Regions from separate parts of the Paraburkholderia sp. BR10141 genome, predicted to be linked through region 2. Evidence: predicted binding sites of a transcription regulator. Region 2 holds the regulator's gene; the other holds the start of a gene.
What was found. Region 2 encodes LexA, which represses DNA repair genes until DNA is damaged. Its sites were predicted from a motif close to ACTGTATNNNNATACAGT; they were not measured.
Positions count from the first base shown of each region.

Region 1: a site for LexA is predicted at 2,416-2,433, ahead of imuA (translesion DNA synthesis-associated protein ImuA). Genes of this name have one in related genera too.

Region 1 covers NZ_JBMIQH010000006.1:262,060-266,267, forward strand. The annotation lists gene sixA (phosphohistidine phosphatase SixA) at 1-209, opposite strand, end outside; tRNA gene ACOJB8_RS11525 (tRNA-Pro) at 373-449, shown strand; gene ACOJB8_RS11530 (NAD(P)/FAD-dependent oxidoreductase) at 622-2,244, shown strand; gene imuA (translesion DNA synthesis-associated protein ImuA) at 2,517-3,374, shown strand; gene ACOJB8_RS11540 (Y-family DNA polymerase) at 3,283-4,208, shown strand, end outside.
Region 2 covers NZ_JBMIQH010000023.1:36,421-40,628, forward strand. The annotation lists gene ACOJB8_RS27610 (universal stress protein) at 1-103, shown strand, start outside; gene ACOJB8_RS27615 (DUF2939 domain-containing protein) at 165-848, opposite strand; gene ACOJB8_RS27620 (hypothetical protein) at 945-1,322, opposite strand; gene lexA (transcriptional repressor LexA) at 1,387-2,037, opposite strand; gene ACOJB8_RS27630 (sulfate ABC transporter substrate-binding protein) at 2,331-3,389, shown strand; gene cysT (sulfate ABC transporter permease subunit CysT) at 3,539-4,208, shown strand, end outside.

The sequences.
Region 1 (4,208 bases), on a different contig from region 2:
ACGACGCGATATTGGTCGGTGAGCGCCTCGGCGGTCTGGATGGTGCGTGCGGCGGGGCTGGCGAGGATCACGGCGTCGTCGGGCAGGCGCGCGCGCAGCCAGCGCGCGACGTTCTGCGCCTGCTTGCGCCCGCGTGTGGTGAGCTGGCGGGAGAGGTCGCTGGCGGCGATGTCTTCGGCTTCGGCGTGGCGCCAGAGGATGAGGTGCATGGCGTCTCCTTTTTTGGCGGTATGGGGTGCACGTGCGGCGTGTCCTGTCATGGTGCACGCCAGGCCGGTATGCGGCAAGCGCGTGATGTGGATCGCTTTTCGTCGCTATGGCTCACTCAGATTTGACGGCGTGGCATCAGTGCCGATACAATCGCTGATTCGTCGGAGCGTAGCGCAGCCTGGTAGCGCATCTGATTTGGGATCAGAGGGTCGTAGGTTCGAATCCTATCGCTCCGACCAGCAATACCGAGGGGTTACACGCCATTGGCCTGTAGCCCCTTTTTCTTTTTCTCCCATGTTGGGTCATACGCGCTCGCGTCTCGTCGTACGGCTTGCGTTCCCTTTGAAAAGCCACCGAGCCTATAAAATACCGATCGGCCACCACTCCCGTGGCGATCGCACCCTGGCAGCCATGTTACGTTTATCCGAAGTCAAACTCCCCCTCGACCACGCCGAAAGCGAACTTGAAGCCGCGATTCGGGGACGTCTCGCGGAACTCGGCGTGGGGGCGGATGCGCTCGTGCGTTACACCGTATTCCGCCGTGCGCACGACGCACGCAAGCGCTCGGATATCAAGCTGACCTATATCGTCGACGTCGAAGTCAAGGACGAAGCGGCCGCGCTCAAGCGGATCGCCGGCAAGCCGCATTGCGGGGTGACGCCGGACATGACCTACCGCTTTGTCGCCAAGGCGCCCGAGCACTCGACGCATCCGCGTCCGGTGGTGATCGGCATGGGGCCATGCGGCCTGTTCGCGGGACTGATCCTCGCGCAGATGGGCTTTCGTCCCATCATCCTCGAACGCGGCAAGGCCGTGCGCGAGCGCACCAAGGACACCTTCGGGCTGTGGCGCAAGTCCGTGCTCAACCCCGAATCCAACGTGCAGTTCGGCGAAGGCGGGGCCGGGACGTTTTCCGACGGCAAGCTGTACAGCCAGATTAAGGATCCGCACCACTACGGCCGCAAGGTGCTCGAGGAGTTCGTCAAGGCGGGCGCGCCGGAAGACATCCTGTATCTGAGCCGGCCGCACATCGGCACGTTCCGTCTCGTCAGCATGGTGGAAAAAATGCGCGCCACCATCCACGAGCTGGGCGGTGAAGTGCGCTTCGAAACCCGCGTCGAAGACATCGAGATCGAACAGGGCAAGGTGCGCGCGCTCAAGCTTTCGAACGGCGAGACGCTGCCGTGCGACCACGTCGTGCTGGCCGTCGGCCACAGCGCCCGCGACACGTTCCAGATGCTGCACGATCGCGGCGTGTTCATGGAAGCCAAGCCGTTTTCGCTGGGCTTTCGGATCGAGCATCCGCAGGGGCTGATCGATCGCAGCCGTTTCGGCAAGTTTGCGGGCCACAAGCAACTCGGCGCGGCCGACTACAAGGTGGTGCATCACGCCAACAATGGACGGGCGGTCTATAGCTTCTGCATGTGCCCGGGCGGCACGGTGGTCGCGGCGACCTCCGAACCCGGCCGCGTGGTCACCAATGGCATGAGCCAGTATTCGCGGGCCGAGCGCAACGCGAATGCGGGCATCGTCGTCGGCATCACGCCGGAGGACTATCCGGGCGGTCCGCTCGCGGGCATCGCCTTCCAGCGCAAGTGGGAAGAGCGGGCGTTCGAACTCGGCGGCGGCAATTACCAGGCGCCGGGCCAACTGGTCGGCGACTTTATCGCCGGTCGTCCGTCGACGTCGCTGGGCTCCGTGGTGCCGTCTTACAAGCCGGGTGTGCACCCGACCGATCTCAGCACCGCGCTGCCCGACTACGTGATCGAAGCCATCCGCGAAGCCCTGCCTCAGATCGACAGGAAGATCGCAGGCTTCGCGATGCACGACGCCGTGCTCACCGGCGTGGAGACGCGCACGTCGTCGCCGCTGCGCATTCGTCGCAAAGACAATTACCAGAGCATGAACGTCGAAGGTCTGTATCCGGCGGGCGAAGGCGCCGGGTATGCCGGTGGTATCTACTCGGCGGCCATCGACGGCATCGAAGTGGCGCAAGCCGTGGCGCTCGATATGACGTCGGCGCAGGCGTCTTGATAGCAACAAGCTCTGCCGCCCTTATTGCACACCGCCCACATCGGGCTGGCGGCGTGTATTAAGCGGCGTTTGCCCCGGACGTCAGCGCGACGTCCGGCGGCGGTCCGGTCGCCCCTCGGCGATCGCAAAGTGACCCGCCCCCAATTTCCGCCTCCTCCAATCTCTCAAAATACTGTATAAATATACAGGTGGAGGCGAGTCGACCTCCTTCTTGCCGATGCCCCATTTCTTGCCGGGCAGGGCGAAGCGTTCCCATCAATCAGGCCACGAACATGGCAGCAGCAGCCCAGACCACTGCGCAGACCACCGCGCAACTCGCCGCGCACTTGCCCCCCCGGCTGCAAAGCCGCGTGTGGCAAGGCGATCAGCTCGCGCGCGCCAGCGAGCGCACGGTGCCGAGCGGCCACGCGACGCTCGACGCCCAGCTCCCCGGCGCCGGCTGGCCCTCGGGCAGCCTGACCGAGCTGCTCGTCGAACAGGGCGGCGTGGGCGAGATGCGACTTGTCGCGCCGGCGCTGCGCGCGCTCACCGCGCAGGCGGGCCGGCACGTGCTGCTCGTCGCGCCGCCGTGGCGCCCATACGCCTGCGCGCTCAAGGCGTGGGGGCTCGCGCTCGATCGCGTGATCTGGGTGCGCGCGGCCGAAGACGAAGCCGCCTGGGTGGCCGAACAGGCGCTCAAGCAGGAAGGCATGGGCGCCGTGCTGCTCTGGCAGGCGAAGGCGCGCGCCGACGCCGTGCGCCGTCTACAGGTCGCCGCCCAGGATTCGCAGGCGCTCGCATTTCTCGTGCGGCCGCTCGCCGCGCGCAACCAGTCGTCGCCGGCGCCGCTGCGCATGACCTGCTCGCCGGTGCCGCCGCCCGACGACGCGAGCCTGAACCGCCGGCAATGGATGCAGTTCGCCGCGCTCTCCGTCGATATTTTCAAGCGCCGCGGGCCGCCGCCCGCCCAGCCACTCGTCATTACATTGCCGCTGCAGGATGCGGTGCTGCCCCAGCCGGACGCAGCTTCCGTCGTCATGCCGTGGCCCGGGGTCAATCATGCTGTGGATCGCCGTCACCTTGCCGTTGTTGCCGCTGGAGGCCGTCAGACCTCTGATGCCGCCGGCGCCGTCAACGCCGCTCCTGCCTGAAAGCGTCGATGCCCATGTCACCAGCGCGCCGCGCTGCTACGCGCTCGCCGACCACACGCGCATCCTGATCGCCGATCTCGACGCGCTGCGCGCAGGCGTCGAGCCCGGCAACACGCGCTCGCATGCGCTCGCGCTCGCGCCGGGGCTCGTGCTGCTCGAAGCCGATCCGGCGCGCGAGACCCGCGCGTTCGAGGCGCTCGCGCTCGCGTTGCTCGCCTATACGCCCAAGGTGTCGTTCGCGCAGTCGCACACGCTGCTGCTCGAAGTCGGCTCGAGCTTGCGTCTGTTCGGCGGCGTGCGTGCGCTGCTCGCCAGGGTCGCGGCGACAGTGGCCGGCTGCGGGCACACCGCGCGCATGGCGTGCGCGCCCACGGCGTGGGGGGCATGGACGCTCGCGCAGGCGCGCGTCACGCGTTCGTCGCGCCGCTGGCATGTGCTCAAGGAAACAACGCTCGCGCGCGTGCTCGACTCACTGCCGGTCACGCTTGCGCCGTTCGCCGCGCAGCACGACCACGCGCTCACGCAGATCGGCTGCGCGACGCTCGGCGATTTGCGGCGGTTGCCGCGCGACGGCATCGTGCGTCGTTTCGGCGACGGCGTGCTCGGCTGGCTCGCGCAGGCGCGCGGCGAGGCGCCCGATCCGCGCGTCTGGTTTGCCGCGCCGCCGTCGTTTCACGCGTCGCTCGAATTGCAGGCGCGCGTGGAGAGTGCCGAGGCGCTGCTCTTTGCCGCGCGCCGGCTCGTGATGCAGCTGGCCGGCTGGCTGGCAGCGCAGCACGCGGCCTTGAGCGGCTTCGAACTGCGCCTGGAGCACGAACTGGCTTCGCGTCACGC
Region 2 (4,208 bases):
GATGGGCGCCGGCAACACGCCGCTGCTCGACCGCGTTTCGTGCAGCATTCTCGTGGCGTGTTCGTCGGCGGCTGAGGAAAAGCAGCAGCAAGCCGCCGCGTAGGGGATCAAGCGGGCCGGCTCGACTGGAACCGGCCTGTTAGCGCTGCCACTGCCGATCTGTCTCAGTTCGAGACGTTTCCTTCGCTTAGCTCGACCGCCGAGAGCTTCCACGAGAAGAGCCCGTGACGCTGCAGAATGGCGGCGTAGTGCTCGCCCGTACTGCCGCGGTCCCACGTGAGCGCGAACTCATTGAGGCCGCGATAGCCCGCCGTGGTCACCGGCCGCGCCTCGGGCGCGGGGGTGCCGGATACGGCCGGGGCCGGTGGCGCGGCGGAGGCGGGTGCCGATTGCGGCGGCTCTGCCGATTGCGCGGATGGCGCGCCGGATTCCGCTGGCGGCGGCGCGTGTGGCCGGTCGCCGGGCTTGCCCGTCGGCGGCATGCCATCGAGCAGGGCGGCCACGCCTTCCGGTGTGGCGTAGGCATCCACGAGCGGACTAATCAGTGCCGCGCCAATTACGGCGCCGAGGATCAGCAACGGATTGCTGCTGTGCTGCCCCTCGACGCGCCGGTGCAGCATCTCGCCCACCTGCTGTTTCAGGCTCAGGCGCAGCGCAGGGTAATCGACGTATTCGTTGAGCGCGACGGCGTCACGCGCGTCGGCCGCGGCTTTCATGTGTTTCACCGCGATATAGGGCGACGCATAGGCGTAGCCGATCGCGGCAACGACCATTGCGACGGCGACCGTGATCGCAACGGGCTTTTTCCAGCCTTGGGTCTTGCGCGGGGTAGAGAGAGATTCCGTCATCGGCATAGGGCAAATCGTTTAAACACGGTGTTGACCGCAAACCGGGCCAAACGATCCCGCCCGTAACCTCTTCTCACATTTGGGCAGCGTTGCTGCTTACTTCGCGAGTGCCGCGGGCAGGTCGCTGTGCTGCTCGGCGATGCAGCGGTCGATTGCGCGGCAAACCGCGTCGACCGTGCCGACTAGGATGAGCCGCGACGGACCCTGATAGACGCGCACGGGCGCGCGGCGCATGGGCTGTTCGGTGTTGAGCGTGCTGTTGAGCGACACGCGCGCAAACGCCGGCTGTGCCGAGGGCAGCACGGGCAGGTCGGCTGCGCTGGCCGCTACCATCTCAGGCGAGTCTTCGAAGAGCGAGCCGCTCAGTGCGGCAGCCGAATCGCGGACTTCGCGGACCGCGCACGAGGCGATTCCACGGAGATGGCGAAGGCGGCCGAATTGGCGGAAGGGCAGCAGGCGGGCAAGACGTTCCATGACTCTCTCCAGGTATGCGCAGATGGTGCGCAAACAATGTGCAAACCGCGCTCAGACGGATTCCTTAGAATTCGGTGGGGCGGATCAGCCCGACCGCGATGCCTTCGAGCGCGAATTCCGCGCTGCCGGCCTCCACGAAAATATTGTCGTAATCGGGGTTCTCGGCGATCAGCTCGAGCCCGTTCGGACGGCGCTTCAGGCGCTTGACGGTCACGTCGTCGCCGAGGCGCGCCACGATGATCTGGCCGTCTTTCGCTTCGGCCTTTTTCTGCACGGCGAGCAGGTCGCCGTCGAGGATGCCGGCGTCGCGCATGGAAAGGCCGCGCACCTTCAACAGGTAGTCGGGGCGGCTCGAGAAGAGCGCCGGGTCGCACATGTAGTTCTGCGAGATGTGCTCCTGCGCGAGGATCGGGCTACCCGCAGCGACGCGGCCGACGAGCGGCAGCGAGAGTTGCATGATGCTCGGGTGCGGGAGCGTGAACTGGTGTGGCAGGTCGTCGGGCCCCGGCACGAGGCGGATGCCGCGCGAGGCGCCCGCAGCCAGTTCGATCACGCCCTTGCGCGCCAGCGCACGCAGATGCTCCTCCGCGGAGTTGGCGGAGCTGAAGCCGAGTTCCGCCGCGATCTCGGCGCGCGTGGGCGGAAAGCCCGTGCGCTCGATGGCCCGGCGAACCAGATCGAAAACCTGCTGCTGTCGTGCGGTGAGTTTGGTCATGGCGCCACTGTATGTTTGAACAGGTAACTGTATTTTTATACAGTACTCGCCACTTTTCAAGTGTTACTTGAAGTTCATCGACTGAACGTTGCCATCAGGCCGTTTTCCCGTGTTTGCGCGGATGAAACCGCGCTCCAACAGCGACTTCCTCTGTCCTTACCACTTTTGCGTATTAAAAAATAAGAAAACATCATTTTTAATAATGTAAGGGGATCGCTAGACTGGCCTCCATCGTTAGCTGCAGTTTCATCAATGAGCGCAAACGAGCACACACGAGAACGGAGAACAGATAGATGGGCACGACACATACGGGGCGCGCGGGCTGGCTGAAAACACTGGCGGCAAAACTGGTCATCGGCGTTGCGCCGCTCGTCGGCGTCACGGCGATGGCGGCTATGGTGCCGCTGGCCGCTCACGCGGATACATCGCTGCTCAACGTCTCCTACGATCCGACGCGCGAGCTGTACCAGGACATCAACGAAGCCTTCATCAAGCAGTGGAAGGCGAAGACGGGCGAAACGCTCACCATCAAACAGTCGCATGGCGGCTCGGGCGCACAGGCGCGCTCGGTGCTCGACGGTCTGCAGGCCGACGTCGCGACGCTCGCGCTGGCATGGGACATCGACGCGCTCGCCAACAAGGGCATCGTCGCGAAGGACTGGCAAAAGCGCCTGCCCGACAACGCCTCGCCATACACGTCGACCATCGTGTTCCTCGTGCGCAAGGGCAACCCCAGGCACATCAAGGACTGGGACGATCTGACCAAGCCGGGTGTCTCGATCGTCACGCCGAATCCGAAAACCTCGGGCGGCGCGCGCTGGAACTATCTCGCGGCGTGGGCGTATGCGCTGCACCAGCCGGGCGGCAACGAGCAGAAGGCGAAGGACTTTGTCACGAAGCTCTACAAGAACGCGGGCGTGCTCGACTCGGGCGCGCGGGGAGCCACGACGAGCTTCGTGCAGCGCGGCATCGGCGATGTGCTGATCGCATGGGAAAACGAAGCATTTCTCTCGCTCAAGGAGTTCGGCCCGGACAAGTTCGAGATCGTGGTGCCTTCGGTGAGCATTCTGGCTGAGCCGCCGGTTGCCGTGGTGGACAAGGTCGTCGACAAGAAGGGCACGCGCAAGGAGGCCGAAGCCTACCTGCAGTTCCTCTATAGCGAAGAGGGCCAGGAGATCGCCGCGAAGAACTTCTACCGTCCGCGTTCGGACAAGGTCCCGGCGGCGCTCACGGCGAAGTTTCCGAAGCTCAAGCTCTACACGGTCGACGACACGTTCGGCGGCTGGCCCAACGCGCAGAAGACGCATTTCGCGGATGGCGGCGTGTTCGATTCGATCTATCAGCCGCAGTAAAGCTGTCGAGCAGTCAAGCAGCAGGCGGTCAAGCAGTAAGCGGTCCGCATAACGACGTGACCGCATAACAACGAAGCGCGCCTACGGGCGCGCTTTTCGGCGCGAATCTGCAACGCACGAATCGCGCAACCCATGTCTGGACGATGAGCATGACAACGTTTCGATTGCGCAAGCCCAGTGCGCTGCCTGGCTTCGGTTTGACGCTTGGCATCACGGTGGCCTATCTGAGCCTCGTGGTGCTCATTCCGCTTGCCGCCACCTTTCTCAAGACGGCGACACTCGACTGGAGCCAGTTCGTGCGCGCCGTGTGGTCGCCGCGCGTGATCGCGTCGTACCGGCTCACGTTCACCGCCGCGCTCGGCGGGGCGCTGATCAACGCGGTATTCGGCTTCCTGCTGGCGTGGGTGCTCGTGCGCTATAGGTTTCCGTTCAAACGGGTGATCGATGCGCTCGTCGATCTGCCGTTCGCGCTCCCGACTTCCGTGGCGGGCATTTCGCTCGCCGCCGTGTATGCCGGCAATGGCTGGATCGGCCAGTTCCTGCAGCCGCTCGGTCTGAAGATCGCCTTCACGCCGCTCGGCGTGCTCGTGGCGCTGACCTTCATCGGCTTGCCGTTCGTCGTGCGCACGGTGCAGCCGGTGCTCGAGGACTTCGAGCGCGAACAGGAAGAGGCCGCTGCGTGCCTCGGCGCCTCGCGCTGGCTCACGTTCCGCCGTGTCGTGCTGCCCGCGGTGCTGCCGGCGCTTCTCACGGGTTTCGCGCTCGCGTTCGCGCGTGCGCTGGGCGAGTACGGCTCGGTCATCTTCATCGCCGGCAACG